One region of the Enterobacter sp. PL_is514 genome, then DNA from elsewhere that is predicted to be linked to it. Evidence: riboswitches for the same ligand, from Rfam matches in the RefSeq annotation. Region 1 holds a riboswitch; each other region holds the start of a gene.
What was found. Region 1 has a riboswitch for thiamine pyrophosphate ahead of thiC (phosphomethylpyrimidine synthase ThiC). Riboswitches for the same ligand answer to the same signal wherever they lie in the genome.

Region 1 (7,678 bases):
CGACAATCAGCACCCGGCTGGCGAGCAGCTTTTGCTGCCCGTCGATGGCGATATCCTCCAGCAGGATCTGACGGCTGTAGCGCATAAAATCACGATCGTTCATCGTCAGCTCCTGCCAGCTGTAACAGCTGTTCGGTGGCGGACTGCCAGTCTGCAGCCTGGGTGATGGCGCTGACGACGGCGATGCTGCCGACGCCGGTCTCCAGCACCGCCGGGGCGCGTTCAAGGCTGATTCCGCCGATGGCGACGGTGGGGTAATCGGCAAGGCGTTTAACGTGACTCGCCAGCTGCGTCAGACCCTGCGGTGCGGAGGGCATCTGCTTGGTTTGCGTCGGGAAGACGTGGCCCAGCGCGATGTAAGAGGGACGGGCCGCCAGGGCCACGTCGATCTCCATGTCATCGTGCGTTGACACGCCAAGACGCAGCCCGGCTTCACGGATAGCGCTCAGATCCGTTGTTTCGAGGTCTTCCTGACCCAGATGCACGCCGTACGCCCGGTGCTTAACGGCCAGCCGCCAGTAATCGTTGATAAACAGGCGGGCGTTATACCGACGCCCCAGCGCGATGGCGGCAACCACATCGGCTTCCACCTCGTCATCGCGCTTATCCTTGATGCGCAGCTGGAGGGTGCGAACGCCTGCCTCCAGCAGTCGCTCTATCCACGCCACGCTGTCCACCACCGGATAGAGCCCTAAACGGTAGGGGACGGGTGGGAAATCGGGCTGGTACATTACGCCTCCTCTTTTTTGAGGTAGATTTCGCCGCCTTTGGCGCGGAAGGTTTCAGACATGTCCGCCATGCCCACTTCAATGGTTTGCGCGGCGGCGTAGTCACGCACTTCCTGGCTGATTTTCATCGAGCAGAATTTTGGCCCGCACATAGAGCAGAAGTGCGCGACTTTGCCTGATTCCTGCGGCAGGGTCTCGTCGTGATAGGCGCGAGCGGTGAACGGATCCAGCGCCAGGTTGAACTGGTCTTCCCAGCGGAATTCAAAGCGCGCCTTCGACATGGCGTTATCGCGGATTTGCGCCCCCGGGTGGCCTTTGGCCAGATCCGCCGCGTGGGCGGCAATTTTGTAGGTAATCAGCCCCTGCTTCACGTCCTCTTTGTTTGGCAGGCCGAGGTGCTCTTTCGGCGTCACGTAGCAGAGCATGGCGCAGCCGAACCAGCCGATCATCGCCGCGCCAATGCCTGACGTGAAGTGGTCGTAACCCGGCGCAATATCGGTGGTCAACGGTCCCAGGGTATAGAACGGGGCCTCATGGCAGTGCTCCAGCTCTTCGGTCATGTTGCGGCGGATCATCTGCATCGGCACATGTCCCGGACCCTCAATCATTACCTGCACGTCATACTCCCAGGCGATTTTAGTCAGCTCGCCCAGCGTGTGCAGCTCGGCAAACTGCGCTTCGTCGTTGGCGTCGCGGATGGAGCCCGGACGCAGGCCGTCGCCCAGCGACAGGGAGACGTCATAGGCGGCGCAGATTTCGCAGATCTCGCGGAAGTGTTCGTAGAGGAAGTTTTCCTGGTGATGGGAGAGGCACCACTTCGCCATGATGGAACCGCCGCGCGAGACGATGCCGGTCAGACGCTTCGCCGTCATCGGCACGTAGCGCAGCAGCACGCCCGCGTGAATGGTGAAGTAGTCCACGCCCTGCTCGGCCTGCTCCAGCAGCGTGTCGCGGAACGCTTCCCAGGTCAGGTCTTCGGCAATGCCGTTGACCTTCTCCAGCGCCTGATAAATCGGGACGGTGCCAATCGGTACCGGGCTGTTACGCAGGATCCATTCGCGGGTTTCGTGAATATAGCGGCCGGTGGAGAGATCCATTACCGTGTCCGCGCCCCAGCGCGTGGACCAGACCAGCTTTTCCACCTCTTCTTCGATGGAGGAGGTGACGGCCGAGTTACCGATGTTCGCGTTGACCTTCACCAGGAAGTTGCGGCCGATAATCATCGGCTCGGATTCCGGGTGGTTGATGTTGGCGGGGATAATCGCGCGCCCGGCGGCTACTTCGTCACGCACAAACTCCGGCGTGATGTTCTCCGGCAGGCGAGCGCCAAAGCCTTCACCCGGATGCTGATAGCGCAGCACTTCGCTACGGATGCGCTCGCGACCCATGTTTTCGCGGATGGCGATGAATTCCATTTCCGGCGTGACGATGCCCTGGCGCGCGTAGTGCAGCTGGGTCACGCATTTGCCCGCTTTAGCGCGTTTTGGCGTCAGCAGGCCGGTAAAGCGCAGCTCGTCCAGACCGTCGTCGGCGAGGCGCTCTTTGGTGTATGCAGAGCTGCGCACGCTCAGTTCCTCGCAGTCGTTGCGCGCATTAATCCACGGCTGGCGCAGCTTAGCCAGACCCTGCTGGACGTTGATGGCAACATCAGGGTCGCCGTACGGACCGGAGGTGTCATACACCGGCACGGCTTCGTTGTCTTCATACTGCGGGTTATCTTTGCTGCCGCCAATAAGCGTCGGGCTGAGCTGGATTTCGCGCATCGGGACGCGGATATCGGCCTGCGAGCCGGAAATGTAGATGCGTTTCGAGTTCGGGAAAGCGGTGCCTTCCAGGGTGTCGATGAAGTGTTGGGCCTGTGCGCGCTGTTCGCGGCGGGTCAGTTTTGCAGTAGACATAGCTCATTCCAAAAGTGAAGGACATGGCTTGTCAGACGACGGATGAAGCAAGAGAGGATCGCCCTCAGGCGATACAACAGCAGTGTGACTCTTGTTCCCTTCGCAGGTATTAGCCTGATCAGGTTCCGCGGATCCCGAATTAACGGTCTCAGCCCGCGCTTTCAGGCGCTGGGCACTCCGACAAGAAAAATCCCCCTCGTGAGAGGGGCGAATGGTTGTAAATTACTCGTTAACGGTGAAGAACTCAAGCAGGGCGCGCGACGTTCTCTTCGTTACTGATGTTCAAATCATTGTCCAGCACGAGGGCGATCAGCTTATCTTCCAGTGTGAATCGTTCTTCCAGCGCTTCACCGAGGTCGGATAGCGCCCGCTGGAACTCAAGATAGTTATCGTGATCGATGGCGTTCTCGAGCGCGGAATCATAGTAATCCATGATCTGCTGGGTGTTGGCTTCCAGCAGCGGATAGAGCTTGCTGGCTGCTAAATACGGTGTTGTCCCTTCCATTTCGCGGATAATGCGTTCATAAATATTGAAATGGCCGTCGGACAGATAGTCGACCAGGCCCTGACAAAAATCATCCAGCGCTTTTTCATTCAGTCGCATAAACGATTCTTTGCCAGGCTTAATGCCGACCAGATTGTAATAAGCCACGAGTAGATGCTTGCGCACATGTAGCCAGCGATCCACCAGTTTGTTACTTCCTCTAACGCGCTCAGTCAGGCTTTCCAGCTGGTTTAACATGGTCGACTCCGCAAAATGTAGGATTGAATCTGCTTATCCAGAATGTAACCACAATGCTAACAACATGTCAGTGAAGCGAAGGTAGTGCAATAGATATGGATCGTATTATTGAAAAATCAGATCTTGGTTGGTGGATCGTCAGTCACGAACAAAAATTATGGCTTCCTGCCGGGGAAATCCCCTATGGCGCAGCTGAGGCGTTCGATCTTGTTGGTCAGCCAGCGCTACAAATCGGCGAGTGGCAGGGTGAGCCCGTGTGGTTGATCCAACAGCCCCGCCGCCAGGATATGGGATCTGTGCGCCAGGTGCTGGATCAGGACGTGGGGCTGTTCCAGCTGGCGGGGCGCGGCGTGCAGCTGGCCGAGTTTTATCGCTCGCACAAATACTGTGGCTACTGCGGCCATACCATGCGTCCGAGCAAAACCGAATGGGCGATGCTCTGCAACCACTGCCGCGAACGCTACTATCCGCAGATTGCGCCGTGCATTATCGTCGCTATCCGCCGGGAGGATTCCATCCTGCTGGCGCAGCATACTCGTCATCGCAACGGCGTTCATACCGTGCTGGCCGGCTTCGTCGAGGTGGGCGAAACGCTGGAGCAGGCGGTGGCGCGCGAGGTGATGGAGGAGAGCGGGATCAAAGTGAAGAACCTGCGCTACGTCACCTCCCAGCCGTGGCCGTTCCCGCAGTCGCTGATGACGGCCTTTATGGCCGAATATGACAGCGGCGAGATCGTTATCGATCAGAAAGAGCTGCTGGATGCGAACTGGTATCGCTACGACGATTTACCGCTGTTACCTCCGCCGGGCACCGTGGCACGTCGGCTGATAGAAGATACCGTGGCGATGTGTCGGGCCGAGTATGAGTAGTGTTACACTGAGGCCATGACGCTTAAGGAACTGCAAAAATGACCGAACTGAAGAACGATCGTTATCTGCGTGCGCTGCTGCGCCAGCCCGTTGATGTCACCCCGGTGTGGATGATGCGCCAGGCGGGACGCTATCTGCCAGAGTACAAAGCCACGCGCGCGCAGGCGGGCGATTTTATGTCGCTGTGCAAAAACGCCGAGCTGGCCTGTGAAGTGACGCTCCAGCCGCTGCGCCGCTTCCCGCTGGATGCGGCGATCCTCTTCTCGGATATTCTGACCATTCCGGATGCCATGGGCCTTGGCCTGTACTTCGAAACCGGTGAAGGCCCGCGTTTCACCTCTCCGATCAAAAGCAAAGCCGACGTGGACAAGCTGCCGATCCCCGATCCGGAAGGCGAGCTGGGCTACGTGATGAACGCCGTACGCACCATTCGCCGCGAGCTGAAAGGTGAAGTGCCGCTGATTGGCTTCTCCGGCAGCCCGTGGACGCTGGCAACCTATATGGTGGAAGGAGGCAGCAGCAAAGCCTTCACCCTGATTAAAAAGATGATGTACGCCGAGCCGCTGGCCCTGCATGCGCTGCTCGACAAGCTGGCGAAGAGCGTCACCCTCTATCTGAACGCGCAGATTAAGGCGGGTGCGCAGTCGGTGATGATTTTCGATACCTGGGGCGGCGTGCTGACCGGGCGCGATTATCAGCAGTTCTCCCTGTATTACATGCACAAAATCGTAGACGGCCTGCTGCGTGAAAACGAAGGTCGCCGCGTGCCGGTGACGCTGTTCACTAAAGGTGGCGGTCAGTGGCTGGAAGCCATGGCGGCAACCGGCTGCGACGCGCTGGGGCTTGACTGGACCACTGATATTGCCGATGCGCGCCGCCGCGTGGGCGACAAAGTGGCGCTGCAGGGCAATATGGACCCGTCCATGCTCTATGCGCCGCCAGCCCGCATTGAAGAAGAAGTGTCGACTATACTGTCTGGTTTCGGCCAGGGGGAAGGCCACGTCTTTAACCTCGGCCACGGTATTCATCAGGATGTGCCGCCAGAGCACGCAGGCGTATTTGTGGAGGCGGTGCATCGGCTTTCTGCCCAGTATCACAAGTAAGGAGTCGTTATGGATCTCGCGTCGCTACGCGCTCAACAAATCGAACTGGCCTCATCGGTGATCCGCGAGGATCGTCTGGATAAGGATCCTCCGCAGTACATTGGCGGAGCAGACGTCGGGTTCGAGCAGGGTGGGGAAGTGACGCGAGCGGCGATGGTGGTACTGAAATACCCTTCGCTTGAGCTGGTGGAGTACAAGGTCGCGCGTATCGCGACCACCATGCCGTATATCCCGGGCTTTCTCTCCTTCCGCGAATATCCCGCGCTGCTGGCAGCGTGGGAGCAGCTCTCGCAAAAACCTGACCTGCTGTTTGTCGATGGGCATGGGATCTCACACCCGCGCCGTTTAGGCGTTGCCAGCCACTTTGGGCTGCTGGTGGATGTGCCGACCATTGGCGTTGCCAAGAAACGCCTGTGCGGCGCGTTTGAGCCACTCTCCGCCGAGCCGGGCGCGCTGGCACCGCTTATCCATAAAGGCGAGCAGCTGGCGTGGGTCTGGCGCAGCAAGACTCGCTGTAATCCGCTGTTCATCGCCACCGGCCATCGGGTGAGCATGGACAGCGCTCTGGCGTGGGTACAGCGCTGCATGAACGGCTACCGCTTACCGGAGCCGACGCGCTGGGCTGACGCGGTGGCCTCTTCGCGTCCGGCTTTTGTTCGTTGGCAGGAAATTCAGCGTTGATTCAGGTAAACTGCGCCTAATTTTCGATTCGAGAGATCATCATGCTACAAAACCCGATTCACCTGCGCCTTGAAAAGCTGGAAAGCTGGCAGCACGTCACCTTTATGGCTTGCCTGTGCGAGCGCATGTATCCCAACTATGCCGCGTTCTGTAAGCAGACGGGCTTTGGTGATGGCCATATCTACCGCCGCATTCTGGATCTGATCTGGGAAACGCTGACGGTGAAAGACGCGAAGGTGAATTTCGACTCTCAGCTCGAAAAGCTGGAAGAGGCGATTCCGGTGGCGGATGATTTTGACCTGTACGGTGTCTACCCGGCGATTGATGCCTGCGTGGCGTTAAGCGAACTGCTTCACTCCCGTCTGAGCGGTGAAACGCTGGAGCACGCTATTGAAGTCAGTAAGGCCTCTATCACTACCGTGGCGATGCTGGAAATGACCCAGGAAGGTCGCGAAATGACCGATGAAGAACTGCGTGCAAACCCGGCCGTTGAGCAAGAATGGGACATTCAGTGGGAAATTTTCCGCCTGCTGGCAGAGTGTGAAGAACGCGATATTGAACTGTTAAAAGGGCTGCGTGCGGACTTACGTGAGGCCGGTGAGAGTAATATTGGTATAATTTTTAACCAATGAGATAAGAAAACTTGAGATAACGCCCGTTTTGTCGCTCCTCGACTCTTCCCTTTCGCCCCTTGTCTGGTCTACATTTGGGGGGCGAAAAAAAGTGGCTATCGGTGCGTGTATGCAGGAGAGTGCTTTTTTGGCATTTTCGTCGCACTCGATGCTTAGCAAGCGATAAACACATTGAAAGGATAACTTATGAACAAGACTCAACTGATTGATGTAATTGCGGACAAGGCTGATCTGTCTAAAGTGCAGGCTAAAGCTGCTCTGGAATCTACCCTGGCTGCTATTACTGAGTCTCTGAAAGAAGGCGATGCTGTACAACTGGTTGGTTTCGGTACCTTCAAAGTGAACCACCGCGCTGAGCGTACTGGCCGCAACCCGCAGACCGGTAAAGAAATCAAAATCGCCGCAGCGAACGTGCCGGCATTTGTTTCTGGTAAAGCACTGAAAGACGCAGTTAAGTAAGACGCGTGGCAGTGAACAGTTTTAGCGAAGGGGCGGCAACGCCCCTTTTGTCTTTCTGGCGCGGAACGCTCGCGCTGGCAGGCATGCTGCTGCTGTCCGCCTGCAGCCACGACACCTCCCTGCCGCCGTTTACCGCCAGCGGCTACGCGGACAACCAGGGTGCAGTCAGGATCTGGCGCAAAGATTCCGGCGGCGAAGTGCATCTGCTTTCTGCCTTTAGCCCGTGGCATAACGGCAATACGTCGACGGCGGAATATCGCTGGCAGGGAGATGACCTGTCGCTGATTGAACTGAACGTCTACAGCAAGACCCCCGAACACGTGAAAGTGCGTTTTGACGACCATGGCGAGCTGAGCTTTATGCAGCGCGAAGTCAGTGGTCAAAAACAGCAGCTTTCCAGCGATCAAATCGCCCTCTACCGTTATCGTGCCGAACAAATTCGCCAGACCAGCGATGCGCTTCGTCTGGGACGCGTTGTGCTGCGCCAGGGGCGCTGGCATAACGACGGGACGGTAACCACCTGCGAAGGGCAAACGGTCAAGCCTGAGCTTGAATCCTGGGCGACC
Region 2 (7,678 bases), on a different contig from region 1:
TGCCCGATATGCGCAGGAGGCGAAAACCACCACCTTCAGCGCGTCGCTGGCGGCGCGTATTGAGCTGGCGCTTAAGACCGTGCGGGAAGCCAACGGGATTGAGTCCGCCAGCGAGCAGGTGTACCAGCTCGTGGGGGCCGGAACCAGCACCATTGAGTCCGTTCCGGCAGCTATTGCGATGGTCGAACTGGCGGGAACCGACCCGAACCGCTGCGCCATTTTATGCGCCAATCTGGGCGGCGATACCGACACCATTGGCGCGATGGCGACGGCCATCTGCGGTGCGCTCCACGGCGTGCAGGCGATTGACCCGGCGCTCAAAGCTGAACTCGACGCCGTCAACCGGCTCGATTTCGGCCACTATTGCGAGAAACTGCTGCACTTCAGGGAGCAAAGGGAGGGCGTATGAATGCATTTGCCCAACGTCTCGACAATCTGCACGCCACGCGCCCGGTGACGGTGCTGGGCGCAGCGGTGATTGACGTCATCGCCGACGCCTACGCCCTACCCTGGCGCGGGTGCGATATCGAGCTCAAACAGCAGGGGGTGAATATCGGCGGCTGCGCGCTGAACATTGCCATCGCCCTGAAACGGCTCGGCATTACGGCGCAAAACGCCCTGCCCGTCGGCCATGGCGTGTGGGCGGACATCATTCGCAACGCCATGGCGAAGCAGGATCTGCACAGCGCCATCGAGGCCGAAACCGGCGATAACGGCTGGTGCCTCGCGCTGGTGGAGCCAGACGGTGAGCGCACCTTTATGTCCTTTAGCGGCGTGGAGAACCAGTGGCAGCAGCGCTGGCTTGATGTGCTTAATATCCCGTCGAACAGCCTGGTCTATTTGTCCGGCTATCAGCTGGCATCGCCCAGCGGCGAGCTGCTGACACGCTGGCTGGAGAGGTTGCCGGACGTGACGGCCTTTATCGATTTCGGTCCCCGCATCGCGGATATTCCCGACGCGCTGATGGCGCGAATTATGGCCTGCAGGCCGATTGTGTCGCTTAATCGTCAGGAAGCGGAGATCGCAGCCGAGCGACTGGGTGTTGCGGCTGAAGATCTGGGTGCGGAGTGGCCGCTGCGTTTCGGTGCTGCGCTGATTGTGCGGCATGATAAAGACGGCGCCACGTGGTATGACGGTAAGACCTCGGGCGTTGTTCCGGCGTTCCCGGCGACGGTTGTGGACACCATTGGCGCTGGCGACAGCCACGCGGGCGGCACGCTTGCCGGGCTGGCGGCGGGATGGTTACTGGCAGATGCCGTTCTGCTGGGGAATGCCGTGGCGTCCTGGGTAGTCAGCCACCGAGGCGGAGACTGCGCCCCGACTCGCGACGAATTACTCCTCGCACACAAAGACGTATAGATCGCTGCGACAGTAGCTGATGCTGTACTCAATCGGCCGGTGCTGCTGGTCAAGCGCGACCTGCTTGATCACCAGCACCGGTATTTTTTCGTCCATCTTAATGTGCGCCTGAAACTCGCTGTCCGGCATGCGGGCGCTCACCCTTGAGCGGGTGCGCTGCGGGAAGATATTCTGGCTGCGGAAGTAGTCGTAGAGCGAAATGCCAATCGCATCCGGGTCGGGAATTAACCCGACCGGGACCCAGGACTCTTCAATGGACACCGCATCGTCATCCACATAGCGAATGCGCTTGAGCAAAAAGACCTCGCTGTCCGGGGAGATCGACAGGTGGTCCGCCACCTCTTCCGGGCACTTCACCACCCGCTTGTTGACCCATAGCGTATTGGGCTTTTGACCGCGAAGCACCACCTGCTGGGAAAAGCCGCGCGCCTCTTTAAGCGAATATTCAAAGATGTTGTTGATTTGCGTGCCATAGCCACGGGAACGCGTCACCACGCCCTCTTCCTCCAGCGCCTGCATCGCTTTTCGCACGGTAATGCGCGACACCCCGGTTAACTGGCTCAGATCGCGCTCGCCGGGCAAAATATTCCCGTGCTCCAGCACCCCGCTGCGCACCGCATTTTTTACCGTTTCGGCAAACTTCAGGTACAGCGGCGTGTTATCGGGCGCGGCGATCCGTTCATTCAGTTGAGCGATTAACCGGGTATGCGCTTGTTCCATCTCTGTTTTCTCAGGCGTGATGTATTCTGCCAGTATACTGGCTTACCACCATGCATGAAAATGGTGTACCGGCCCAATACCGTGACCGACTTCCAGAGTATCGGCTTTTGCCAGCGCCGCCGAGAGCCAGGCTTTCGCTTCGCGCACCGTTTCGGCCCAGCCTTCATGCCGGGGACGCAGCGCCGCCAGCGCGGCCGAGAGCGTACAGCCCGTGCCGTGGGTATTTTTGGTCTGCACGCGCGGCGCGGTAAAGCGCACTTCGCCGTCGCGGGTGAAAAGCCAGTCCGGGCTTTCCGCGTCATCCAGATGCCCGCCCTTCATCAGCACCGCACCGCAGCCCATTGCCAGCAGCGCGTTCCCCTGCGCTTTCATCTCGCGTTCCGTTTGCGCATGCGATGTGCCTAACAGCGCGGCGGCTTCTGGCAGATTGGGCGTAATGAGCGCCACATGCGGCAGCAGCTTTTTACGCAGGGTTTCCACGGCAGAGGCGGAGAGCAGCGGGTCACCGCTTTTTGCCAGCATGACGGTATCCAGCACTACGTTTTGCACCGCATAACGCTTAAGCCGCTCAGCCACAGCTTCAACAATGTCCGTCTCGGCCAGCATGCCGATTTTAGTGGTATCAATGCGCACGTCGCTGAATACCGAATCCAGCTGTGAGGCAACAAAATCCGGCTCAATACGGTAGACCGACTGCACACCGCGCGTGTTTTGCGCCACCAGCGCGGTAATGACCGAGCAGCCGTACGCACCAAGGGCAGAGAAGGTTTTCAGGTCAGCCTGGATGCCCGCGCCGCCGCTGGGATCGGTGCCGGCAATGGTCAGGGCATTAATCCGCTTCATGCTTGCTCCTCCAGCGTGTAGAGCGCGTCGAGGAACGCGCTGGCAAAACTGCCCGGGCCACGCGACTGCGCAACGGCCACCGTTCCAGCCCGCTTCATCCATCCGCAGGCAGCAGCGATATTATCCAGCCGGTCGCCCGGCAGCGAGCAGCTCGCCGCGACGACGGCGGAGAGAGCGCACCCGGTGCCGACCACGCGTGTCATCAGCGGGTCACCGCCGGTTACCGTTCGGGTGCGTTGTCCGTCAGTGATGTAATCCACCTCACCGGTGACGACCACAACGGCATTGGTCTGGCGGGCCAGCGCCTGAGCAGCGGGCACCGCGCTGGCGGCGGTATCGGTCGTATCGACGCCGCGCCCGCCTGCGCTCATTCCGGCAAGAGCAAGGATTTCTGAGGCATTGCCGCGAATGGCAGCCGGTTTAAGGGCGAGAATTTGATGGCAAAAACGGGTACGGAACGCGATCGCGCCAACGGCAACCGGGTCCAGCGTCCAGGGTTTGCCTGCCGCCACCGCGCTTTCTATTGCCCGACGCATCGACTGGGCGCGCGGCGCGGTCAGCGTGCCAACGTTAACCAGCAGCGCATCGGCTATCGCGGCAAACTGTTCGGCCTCCTCGGCCTCAATCACCATCGCCGGAGATGCGCCAAGCGCCAACAAAACGTTGGCCGTAAAGGTCTGTACGACATCGTTGGTCATACAATGGGTCAGCGGAGAACGGGTACGGAAGTGATGTAAAACGTGTAAATCGAGCAGGTCAGGCTGCATGGGTTCGCTCCTGCCTTGCGTGAAGAAGCGATGACCGGGAAGGCATCTGACTTCCCTACGCTGGCATTATCCAGATCAGGTGTTGCGGGTATTTCTCAGCCCATCAGTGATGGGGCACCCCGAGTCATGAAGATTAAATCTCTATACTTTTTTCCAGATTAGGGGAAGTTGCTCGCTGACGCAAGCGTGCCCTTGCGGTTGTCGCTTCTTCATTGGGATGTCCTCATGTGACTTATTAAGGCACTCCTAACATCGCGGCGTATTCATCAACTGGGAGGAGGTCATATTGTCGTCAGAATTCTGCAAGAGTTTTTAGGCTCTATATTAATGAATATTACAAAACAGCCATATTTAGTGCCGATTATTATCAAATGATTAACATTTCATTTATCACTAAAAATCTGGCTTGAGTATAAGAATTTTTAATCCCTTCAATGTGACTTTTAGAAGACAGAAAACCTTATTTCACTCGAAACACAAAGTGTTCATTAAGTCATACACTTAATTTAGACATTTGCATCTATTTCAATAGTTTAAACACTGAGTCATAGTTAACAATTCAAACTATAAGGCAATGTATATATTGAAGAAAGTCTTCTTACACCACCCCTGGACACTGTTGCATTTAGTGCTTTACGTGATCCAGATCAACATTGACTTATGTGCAATCCTGGATAGTTAATTCATCTTATAAAAAAAGAATTGCGCGAGAATTAACCTAATTTAGTACAGACTAATAGCAGGGTTAATCTCCATATCAGTTAGAAAGCTAAGCGTTTGCAAAAGCTTTTGACAATGAATTTAATCCTTATTTATTAGTGAGATATAAAATGAAACGTTCTATTCTGGCTGTTTTCGTGTTTGGTGCTGTATTCGCTGGTTCTATCAATGCTTCTCACGCTGTAGATTTTGCAAGTGATAACTCCGGCTCTACTCAATGGGCGCAAGGTGCGCAAAATAACATTGATACGCTTAATCTTGATGTTGACGATCTCAAGCAAGCTAACCGCCTTCAAGATGATGCAATTCAGACACAACATGATTTCAACAATACGCAGCAAGGCGAAATCATGCAAAACCGATCAGACATTAGCGGTTTGCAAGGTCAAGTTAATGGCTTGAATGTTCAATTAACACAATCTGTAGTAGATGAATCAAGCGCCCGTAGTTCTGCTGATGCTGCTTTAGGCGCTCAAATCCAGACAAATAGCAATGCTATTACAGCTATCCAGACTCAAGCCGCAAGCGGTGCATTTAATGGTAAAGATGGGGTAGATGGTAAAGATGGTGCTACAGGGGCGCAAGGCTTACAGGGTGTGCAAGGTGTAGCAGGTGCTAACGGTGCTGATGGTAAAGATGGGCGCGATGGTGTTGATGGTAAGAATGGCGTTGATGGGAAAGATGGTAGCAATGGTAAAGATGGTGTTACCACCACCATTAACAAAGTGCAAGTAGACACGGCTACACAAACTAAAGTAGCTGCTAACTCTGCAGCTATCGCTTCCACCTCTAGCCAGGCTGCTAGCGTAGCTCAAGATCTGCAAGCTGCAAAGCAGACTATGCAAGCTATGAATAACAATACTAACCAGCAATTTAAATCATTGCGCGATGAAGTAGATAATAATAAGAAGCAAGCTAACGCTGGTATCTCTGGAGCTATGGCTATGGCTGGCTTGCCTCAAGTGCAAACTAATCAGCGTGTAATGTTCTCTGCTGGTGGTGCTACTTACAACGGTGAAAGCGCTTTAGCGGTTGGTGGCTCAGTTAACTTTAATTCTCACGTTATCGCTAAAGTGAGTTTCTCTGATGATACCGCTAATAACATGGGTGCTTCTGTTGGTGTAGGTATCGGTTTTTAAGTAAACGATAAAGCCCCCAAGTGAACTCAATATACATATACCCCATAAAGGGGTTTCGACAAGCATAACCGCCGATTTTTGTATTGTTGATGTTTATAAATTCTTTACAGGTGATGCAAGTTATGGTTTATCGTTAGCCTGACAAACTAAGTATTTAACAGTTTTAAAACGGCCTCGTTTGTTTATCAAATATGAGATCAAACCAACAATACAGAAGTGCTAGTATATACCATGATGCATTGATACTTTTTTATAGTGAAGGCGTTTAATTTCCTGAGAAAGAACAATCAGAATGGTTCCTTAGGGTGAAATAGTGATGATAGCCATGATTAAACTAATTATATGCTCTGCTTTAGTATCGTTAGCTTTAGTAGCTACTGGCGTATTTATAGGTATTACTTACAGCCGTACCATATTAAACATAGCTTATAGCTGTGATAACAGCTAGACAGACGTTACTACGGGTTATGCAAGTTTCTGTCTACGGAGTGTATTTATATAGATTTTTGTTCCTTCAGATGTTTTTCTTAAACAGGAGACAGGGATAGATCTATCACTTTGACGGCGCATTGCTAATACAATGCTGCTTATATTATTTTTTGTTGTTGTGATATACGAAAGGCAGAATTTAGGATTATGAAAAAAATGTTATTAGCTGTTCTGGTTATTGCATCTCTTCCTGCTCATGCTATTAATGCGCACTATCGGGAGCAATTAGAGCGTTCTGGATGTACTCAAGTAACTGATGGTCATGGTTGTGATATTCACAAAACCAAAGCACAAAACAAGAAAGCAATTTCGAGCCAACGAGATCGGATAGCTTTTGAAGCTGATGCTTACAGTGTGGTCGATAAACCTATCTCTGATGCTGCTGAAACCCTCCTTTCGAAAGGCTGGAAGCCTAATAACGGTGTGTGGAAGAAACAAGGCTACACTCTCAAACTGAAATTGAAAGGTGAGAGCATTGTTGATTTTGTTTTAACTCATTGAGGTTAAGATGACGCCTTACATCTGCCCTATTTTTGGTACAGTGCATTAATCTAAAACAAGCCACTTTCATTAGGGGTTATACAGCAAAGTCAATTACAAATAGCTTGATGCAAGCCGTGTAGTTACACGGTTAAGATAAAGTGTAAGTGAGATCCGTGTTGTCAGTCTTTAGTGTATTGCTAAAGCCGCCCTTAACAGATGGGCGTTTTTTTCAATTATTCTTGAGGATTATATGATGGTTGATGCAAATGAAGCAGTAAAAGAAGGGTTCGCTAAAATAAATCAGGCGACTGCGGTCGCCTTTTTTATTTGCCGGTCTTACTTCATGCAAAGATCAGGAATGCCATAAGCCCTTTTATTCTAACTGCCAGGCCCCGCCATGGATAAGCGACGCTCTCCCCGCCCAGGCAAACAACGCCAGCTCGCGGCCGTCTGCATCAGGATAAATACGGCTGCTGAGGCACGCTTCCCCCTCATTGACAAACACTTCAACGGAAGAGCAGTCAAAGAACAGGCGCAGGTTCAGCATGTCGTTGAGGTTAAGCGCGACGCTTCGGGTACCGCACAAGCCATACTGCGGATAGTGACGCTCCAGCACCAGGCGCTGCATCTGGGCATCAACATAGATGCGTAGCCCGTCACCGAGACGAATGCCGTATTGCTCCGCGCTGCTGTTCGCGCAATCCCATTGCAGAGTGACCTCCATCGCATCGCAGTGTTCCACCAGCGTCATCTGCTGGTTATTAAGCGTAGTTATCGGCCAGGGGAACCAAGCCCCGCGCAGGGTTTCAACTTCTCTGGCTGGATGCATTTGCAGATGATTATCCGCACTCAGCGTCAGCTCGCGAGGTAAGGAGAGCATGCCTGCCCAGCCATCCTCCTGTTCCGGCAGAGGTGATTCCCACATGTCCAGCCAGCCGATAACAATGCGGCGGCCGTCGGGCGTCAGGAAACTTTGCGGCGCGTAGAAATCATGCCCGTAATCCATCTCTACAAATTCACCTTCACGCACAAAGGGCTGGCCGGGCTGCCATTTACCTACCAGATACCCGCTCTGGAAAAGATTACGGTTTTTGAATCCGTCCGCCGCCAGCCCCTGAGGAGAGAACATCAGCACGCGTTTACCATTAAGGGTGAAAA
Region 3 (7,678 bases), on a different contig from region 1:
CATCAAGAACGGTGACCAGCAGTTTGTCTGCCGTCCCGGCGATATCCTGCTGTTCCCGCCGGGGGAGATCCACCACTATGGCCGTCATCCGGATGCCAAAGAGTGGTATCACCAGTGGGTCTATTTCCGTCCGCGCGCCTACTGGCAGGAGTGGCTTTCCTGGCCGGCTATTTTTGCGCACACCGGTTTTTATCGCCCGGATGAGGTTCATCTGGCGCAGTTTCGCGAGCTTTTTGCGCAGATTATCGAGGCGGGACAGGCCGGTGGTCGTTACGCTGAACTGCTGGCGATTAACCTGCTCGAACAGCTGCTGCTACGCCGCATGGAAGCGATTAACGAGTCGCTTAATCCCCCGCTGGATAACCGCGTGCGCGACGCCTGCCAGTACATCAGCGACCACCTTGCTGACAGCCAGTTTGATATCGCCAGCGTTGCCCAGCACGTCTGCCTTTCGCCGTCGCGTCTGTCGCATCTGTTTCGCCAGCAGCTGGGCGTCAGCGTGTTGAGCTGGCGCGAGGACCAGCGGATCAGCCAGGCGAAGCTGCTGCTCAGCACCACCCGGATGCCCATCGCCACCGTGGGGCGCAACGTGGGCTTTGAGGATCAGCTCTATTTCTCCCGGGTATTTAAAAAATGTACCGGTGCCAGCCCGAGTGAATTCCGCGCGGGATGTGAATAAACGGTAAAAAAAGATAAACAAACAGGTGAATGCGGGAAGCAACCTGTAAACTATTCAGACAATTGTTGCCTTGACGCGGTGCGGGGCGCTAAGCAGAATCGCTGATTCGTTTTCTGACCGGAATAGTTATGCAGGCATTGCTGGAACATTTTATTACCCAGTCCGTTATGTACTCACTCATCGCCGTGGCGCTGGTGGCGTTTCTGGAGTCGCTGGCGCTGGTTGGGCTGATCCTGCCCGGCACCGTGATGATGGCGGGGCTTGGCGCGCTGATCGGCAGCGGTGAGGTCAATTTCTGGCAGGCGTGGCTGGCCGGGATTATCGGCTGCCTGCTGGGCGACTGGATCTCCTTCTGGCTGGGCTGGCGCTTTAAGAAGCCGCTGCACCGCTGGTCGTTTATGAAAAAGAACAAAGCCTTGTTGGATAAGACCGAGCATGCGCTGCACCAGCACAGCATGTTCACCATCCTCGTCGGCCGCTTCGTTGGGCCAACGCGTCCGCTGGTGCCGATGGTGGCGGGGATGCTGGATCTGCCCGTCGCGAAATTCGTGGTGCCGAACATTATCGGCTGTGTCTTCTGGCCGCCGTTCTACTTCCTGCCGGGGATCCTCGCGGGTGCTGCCATTGATATTCCTGACGGTATGCAAAGCGGTGAGTTTAAGTGGCTGCTGCTGGGCACGGCTGTGCTACTGTGGCTGGCGGCATGGCTCTGCTGGCGGCTGTGGCGCAGCGGGAAAGCGAATATCGATCGCCTGACGCGCTACCTCCCGCGTACTCGCCTGCTCTGGCTTGCCCCACTGACGCTGGGCGTGGCGGTGGTGGCCCTGGTGGCGCTGATTCGTCACCCGCTGATGCCGGTGTACGGTGAGATTTTATTGAAAGTGGTCAGTCGTTAAGGACTATTTCCCTCTCCCTGTGGGAGAGGGCATCAGACCGCGCGAATGCCCAACAGTGAAGACGCCCCCGCTTGACCACTGAGCAGCTCTTCCGTCTTCCCATCCCACGCAATTCGCCCTTCAGCAACGACCACCGATCGCGGCGCAATCCGTGCGGCATCCTCAATACTGTGCGAAACCATCAGCATCGTCAGCCGCTGGCGCTGACAGACCTCCTGCACCAGGGCCAGCATCTCCTGACGCAGCGCGGGATCGAGCGCCGAGAACGGCTCATCCAGCAGCAGTATCGGCTGTTCGCGCACCAGACAACGTGCCAGCGCCACGCGCTGACGCTGGCCGCCGGAGAGCTCGCCCGGCAGCCTGTCGATAAAACCGGTGATCCCCATCTGTGCGGCAATGATCTCCAGCTTATGGCGCTGGTCATCGTTCAGCCTTAGTCCTGGGTGCATTCCCAGCGCGATGTTTTGCCGCACCGTCAGGTGGGTAAAAAGGTTGTTTTCCTGAAACAGCATTGAGACAGGACGTTTTGCGGGCGGCGTGTGGGTATGATCCCGGTTATCTATGACGATCGAGCCGCTTGCCGGCTGCAGAAAACCCGCAACCAGATTAAGCAGCGTGCTTTTTCCTGCGCCGCTTGGGCCAAGCACGGCGATCATCTCTCCCTGGCGCACGGAGAGCGTGAAGCGCATCGGCAGATGCTGATAAAGCCAGGTTACATCAGTCAGTTTTAACATCACGCCCCGGAAGTTTCTCGATAACGGTAAATAAGGCAAAGCACAGCAGCAGCAGTAACAGCGCGGTGACCGCGCCGTCCTGACTGCGGTAAGAGCCGATTTGCTGATAGAGCCAGTAGGGCAGCGTGCGGAAATCGTCATTGCCGAACAGCGCCACGACCCCAAAGTCTCCAATAGAGAGCACGCAGGCAAACGCCAGCGCCTGTGCCAGCGGACGTTTTAGCGCGCGCAGTTCGACCACCTTCAGCCGCTGCCAGCCCTGCATGCCCAGCGACTGGCACAGCAAACTGTAGCGGCTGTTGACGTCGCGCATCGGGTTTTCCAGCACCTTGAGCGCATAAGGGATGGCCATTAAGGCGTTGGTAAAGATCACGATGCCGTCGGCGCTTTCCGGCAGGCCGATGGTGCTGTTGAACAGCAAAAAGAAGCCCGTCGCCAGCACGATCCCCGGCATCGCCAGAATCAGCATGCCCGTCAGCTCCAGCATTTGTCCGGCTTTTTGCGCCTGGCGGGCGTAAAGCTCACGGCTGCTCCACAGCAGCATCATGGTCAGGATGACGCACAGTAATCCGGCAGCCAGCGCGATACGCAGCGAGGTCCAGGTGGCTTGCCAGAGGACGGGCTGTTGCAGGACAGACAGGAGATTGAGGTTCAGTCCGTCAACGATAACGGCCAGCAGCGGCGGCAACAGAAGCAGGAGTGCCAGCCCGATCAGGATAAAATCGCTGACGCGGCTGTGCAGGCTGTCCTGCGGATCGCGCCAGCCGGTTATTTGGTGACTGCCTGCAGGAATGGCTTTACTCAGCCGCTGGCTCAACAGGACCAGGGCAAGGCAGCATGTCATCTGGACTATCGCCAGCAGCGCGGCGCGACCGGGATCGTAGTCGTAACTCAGCGCCTGGTAAATCGCCAGCTCAATGGTGGTGGCCTGCGGCCCGCCGCCGAGCGACAGCACGGTGGCAAAGCTGGCAAAGCAGAGCATGAAGATTAATGCCGCCACGGGCGGGATCTGGCGGCGCAGCCACGGCCATTCGACAAAGCGGAAGAACGACGCGCCGCGCATGCCGAGCTGGGCGGCAACCTGACGCTGTTCGCCGGGAATGTTCTCCAGCGCCTGCAAGAAGAGGCGCGTTGCCATCGGCATATTGAAAAAGACGTGCGCGAGCAGAATGCCCTTCAGCCCGTAGGGGGAGAAGGTCCACTCCAGCCCTGAAAGCGCAAAGAGCGAGGCCAGCCAGCCCTGGCGACCGTAAACGCTCAAAATGCCGAATACCGCCACCAGCACGGGCAGGATCAGCGTCATGGCGCACAGGCGCAGCAGGGCCTGCCTGCCGGGGAAACGCCGCCGATACAGGGCGCGCGCCAGAAAAATGGCCGGGATCACCGACAGCAGGGCAGAAAGAAACGCCTGCCAGAAGGAGAACTGGATCACGTGCCAGAGGTAACTGTCGTGCCAGAGGGCGAGCAGATCGCTCTCTGGCGCGTTGAACCACAGTGCAAGAAAAGCCCCCAGGCTGACCGCCACCATCAGCAGGGCGGCGAGCAGACCGGGGATTAACCAGCCGGGAATCAACGGCTGACGGCGCGTTGCCATTCACTTACCCATGCGGCACGCTGCGCGGCGACCTGCTGCGGCGTAAACTCCAGCGAGGTTGTTGGTTTGGTCAGCTGCTCAAAACCTGCTGGCAGCGCAACGCCAGTGACCGGATACATCCAGTTGCCTGCGGGAATCGCATTCTGGAATGCCGGTGAAACCATAAATTTCAGGAACTTCTCGGCCAGCTCCGGCTGTTTGCTGGCGGCGGTACGCGCGGCCACTTCCACCTGCAGGTAGTGCCCTTCAGCGAAATTAGCCGCAGCGTAGTTGTCTTTCTTCTCGGCGATAATGTGGTATGCCGGGGAGGTGGTGTAGCTCAGCACCAGGTCGCTTTCGCCTTTCAGGAACAGGCCATAGGCTTCGCTCCAGCCTTTGGTCACGGTGACGGTTTTGGCGGCCAGCTTCTGCCACGCTTCCGGTGCTTTATCCCCGTAGACCTTTTGCATCCACAGCAGCAGGCCCAGCCCCGGCGTGCTGGTACGCGGATCTTCATAAATCACGCGCCATTTCTGGTCACTTTCCACCAGTTCTTTCAGGCTCTTCGGCGGGTTTTTCAGCTTATTTTTGTCATAAACAAAAGCAAAGTAGCCGTAATCGAACGGCACAAAGGTGTCGTTCTTCCAGCCGCCAGGCACGTTAACGGCATCGGCCGCGACGCCGCTTTTGGCAAACAGTTTGGTTTGCGAGGCGGCGTCCAGCAGGTTGTTATCCAGCCCGAGCACCACGTCGGCCTTGCTGTTTTTCCCTTCCATGCGCAGGCGATTGAGCAGCGAAACGCCATCTTCCAGCGCGACGAACTTCAGCTCGCAGTTGCAGTCGGCTTCAAAGGCTTTTTTGACTACCGGGCCAGGGCCCCAGTCGGCAGAGAAGGAGTCATAGGTGTAGACCGTCAGGACGGGCTTCGCAAAAGCAGGCAGCGCAAACAGCGCCAGCAGGGGGAGAACTTTTTTTAACACTTTGCACCTCAAAGTTGAGTGGCAAAGGATTTTGAGCGACAGCCTCAAATCCCTTCGCCGGCGTTATCCGGATCAGGTTCGACGGGTATTATCTCAGCGCACATCAGTGATGCAGCACCCCGTTGAGAACGGCGCTATTGTAATGATTTGGTGAATATTACGAAAGCGTTATGGCTCCGGCGGTGCAAACCAGGCGGATTTAAAATCAAACCAGCCCAGGGTATTCATCCGCAGGCCGCGCATGCTGCGCTGGCCCTGGATCATCAGCCAGTGGTGGATCAACGGGACGATGGTCTGTTCGGCCAGTAGCTGCTGGCACCACACGGCAAGATTCATCTCGCCCGCGCGCCACTGGGCGGCATCCTGCTGCCAGTCACGGTCGATGCAGTGCTGGATCAGCGGGACTTCATACAGGTGCGAGAAGAGCGAGAAATCGAGCGGCAGGGTGAAGTTGGCGCTGTTAAGCCAGATATCACTGGTGATATCCCCCTGGTGCCATTCGTCATAGTCAACTTCCCTGACCTCCAGCGTTACTCCTTCGGCTGCCAGTAGTCGGGTCATGATCCTCGCGATAAAACGATGCTCCACGTGCTCGCGGTAGTAGGTCAAGGTGATGGACTCCAGCCCTGCGGGCTTGTCGCAGTGCGACGGGCGGGCGTGGTGCCAGCGCGGAAGCAGGCCGTACGCCGGGAACCAGTATGTCTGGTACTGCGCTTCCGCATGGTAGATCAGATTGGCAGGGGACAACACGTGGCTGATCCACTTGCGGACGGCCTGGTTTGCCCCGCGGTGGGTGCGGCGATCAAAGAGGAGATAGTAGCATCCCTCCTCCAGGCGACTCTCCACGGCTTTTTCTCCCGTGGTGGGGCCTTCAAGCGTCAGCCCGCAGCTCAGGTCTTCATTGAGATCCGGCAATACCCACACGTTGACTTCGTCGATCAGCGCCCGATAGCCAAAGTAGTCATCGAACGCGCGGATTTTCAGCTGGTTGCTGTTATTGCGGGACACGGAGTAGGGCCCGGTGCCAATCGGCAGGCTGGCAAAATTGTTCATCGATTCCCACTCGCCGGGCAAAATCATCGACGGCACGTAGCCCAGCAGCCAGGGAAGCCACTTATCCTGCTGCGACAGCTCGATGTCCAGCGTCCAGGCCGTGGGGGAGTGGATACGCGAAATATGCGAGTAGAGCGGCAGCCTTCGGACGCGTTCCAGAGAGGCGATGACGTCGTGCATCTCCAGCTCGCGACCATGGTGAAAGTGAATGCCGGGGCGTAAAAAGAAGCGCCAGTGAAGCGGAGAAAGTTGCTGCCAGTGGTGCGCGATATCCGCTTCCAGTTCCCCGTTTTCCTCATTTATCCGCGTCAGACCGCTGAAAATTTGCCGGGCCATATGGGTTTCTGAGCGACGTAAGGCCGTGCCGGGCAGCAGATTTTTCATTGGGCGATAGTAGAGCACCCGCAGGATGTGTCGTCCCTGACGAAAACTGCGTCCGAGATGGGAAACCAGCATCTGGCGCACGGCGGTTTTGTCGCCCACCAGCTGGACCAGCTGATCGATGCGGTCCTGCTCGAGCAGGTCTTCCGCGCGCTGCTGCTGTAGCGCCAGCCCGGTATAGAGAAAGGTCAACCGCGAACGTTTGCCGCGTCCTGCTTCTGCTTCCCAGCTTAACCATCCCTGCTGCTGCATGGTGTTGAGCAGCGTACGCATATGACGGCGGGAACAGCTAAGCAGGTCAGCCAGCTCGTTGAGCGTGGTCTCCTGCGATTGCCCCTCGCAGCACTGCCAGAGGCGGATAAACTGTTGTTGCAGACGACCGGAAGGCATAAAAGGGGAACTCCTGACAAAAAACCAGCAATTTATTTATCCCTATATTAGGCCAATAATTCTCCTCGATGAAGTGAGGAGGTAAATTATGAAGAGGTCTACCGCACGTCAGTTTTATCAGCAGTACTTTTCAGCGACAAAAGGATCGTCCTGGCTGGCCCGCCAGTGTGCAGAGCAACGGCTGAAAACGTTAGAAGAATTGATGCAGTGGGACGTTACAACACCGACCTCTTCCCGCTAACTCGCCTCGATCATGTGTGACTGAGTATTGGTGCTTATCACCCGCCAGCAAAATGTTTTTGCTGGCTTTTTTCGTTTATTCTTTCACCCGATTTTGATTCGCTTTCACAAGGACTTGCGCATGCTGTGGTTGATGACGATGGGGCGACGCCTGAACGGCGTGTATGCCGCTTTTATGCTGGTGGCCTTTATGATGGGCGTGGCGGGGGCGCTGCAGGCGCCGACGCTGAGCCTGTTTCTCAGCCGCGAGGTGGGGGCACAGCCGTTTTGGGTCGGCCTGTTTTATACCGTTAACGCCATTGCCGGGATCCTGGTCAGCCTCGCGCTGGCGAAACGATCGGACAGCCAGGGCGATCGCCGCAGGCTGATCCTCTTTTGCTGCACCATGGCGGTGGGCAACGCGCTGCTCTTCGCCTTTAACCGTCATTATCTGACGCTCATTACCTGCGGCGTGCTGCTGGCGTCACTGGCGAACACCGCCATGCCGCAGCTGTTCGCGCTGGCCCGTGAATATGCGGATAACTCGGCGCGGGAAGTGGTGATGTTCAGCTCGGTGATGCGTGCCCAGCTCTCGCTGGCGTGGGTCATTGGCCCGCCGCTGGCCTTCATGCTGGCGTTGAACTACGGCTTTACCACCATGTTCTCCATCGCCGCCGGGATTTTTGTCATCAGCCTGGCATTGATTGCCTTCGCGCTGCCGTCCGTGGCGCGCGTTGAACAGGCAACGGATAAACCTGTCACCGAGGTGAGCG

Region 2: linked by a shared signal. The riboswitch ahead of thiM (hydroxyethylthiazole kinase) and the one ahead of thiC (phosphomethylpyrimidine synthase ThiC) in region 1 are both predicted to bind thiamine pyrophosphate.
Region 3: linked by a shared signal. The riboswitch ahead of thiB (thiamine ABC transporter substrate binding subunit) and the one ahead of thiC (phosphomethylpyrimidine synthase ThiC) in region 1 are both predicted to bind thiamine pyrophosphate.

Annotation. Positions count from the first base shown of each region.
Region 1 covers NZ_JBVPGN010000020.1:3,483-11,160, reverse strand. The annotation lists gene AC0TNG_RS00400 (HesA/MoeB/ThiF family protein) at 1-103, opposite strand, end outside; gene thiE (thiamine phosphate synthase) at 90-731, opposite strand; gene thiC (phosphomethylpyrimidine synthase ThiC) at 731-2,626, opposite strand; TPP riboswitch at 2,705-2,816, opposite strand; gene AC0TNG_RS00385 (Rsd/AlgQ family anti-sigma factor) at 2,871-3,368, opposite strand; gene nudC (NAD(+) diphosphatase) at 3,464-4,237, shown strand; gene hemE (uroporphyrinogen decarboxylase) at 4,276-5,340, shown strand; gene nfi (deoxyribonuclease V) at 5,350-6,021, shown strand; gene AC0TNG_RS00365 (YjaG family protein) at 6,063-6,653, shown strand; gene hupA (nucleoid-associated protein HU-alpha) at 6,840-7,112, shown strand; gene AC0TNG_RS00355 (DUF1481 domain-containing protein) at 7,124-7,678, shown strand, end outside.
Region 2 covers NZ_JBVPGN010000028.1:99,044-106,721, reverse strand. The annotation lists gene AC0TNG_RS06770 (ADP-ribosylglycohydrolase family protein) at 1-409, shown strand, start outside; gene AC0TNG_RS06765 (PfkB family carbohydrate kinase) at 406-1,359, shown strand; gene AC0TNG_RS06760 (GntR family transcriptional regulator) at 1,333-2,079, opposite strand; gene thiD (bifunctional hydroxymethylpyrimidine kinase/phosphomethylpyrimidine kinase) at 2,122-2,922, opposite strand; gene thiM (hydroxyethylthiazole kinase) at 2,919-3,689, opposite strand; TPP riboswitch at 3,725-3,821, opposite strand; gene AC0TNG_RS06745 (YadA C-terminal domain-containing protein) at 4,520-5,548, shown strand; partial or broken gene AC0TNG_RS06740 (hypothetical protein) at 6,185-6,343, shown strand; gene AC0TNG_RS06735 (glycoside hydrolase family 32 protein) at 6,894-7,678, opposite strand, start outside.
Region 3 covers NZ_JBVPGN010000033.1:151,037-158,714, reverse strand. The annotation lists gene araC (arabinose operon transcriptional regulator AraC) at 1-679, shown strand, start outside; gene AC0TNG_RS13775 (DedA family protein) at 808-1,575, shown strand; gene thiQ (thiamine ABC transporter ATP-binding protein ThiQ) at 1,608-2,309, opposite strand; gene thiP (thiamine/thiamine pyrophosphate ABC transporter permease ThiP) at 2,293-3,903, opposite strand; gene thiB (thiamine ABC transporter substrate binding subunit) at 3,879-4,862, opposite strand; TPP riboswitch at 4,894-4,994, opposite strand; gene sgrR (HTH-type transcriptional regulator SgrR) at 5,031-6,686, opposite strand; gene sgrT (glucose uptake inhibitor SgrT) at 6,775-6,927, shown strand; gene AC0TNG_RS13745 (sugar efflux transporter) at 7,048-7,678, shown strand, end outside.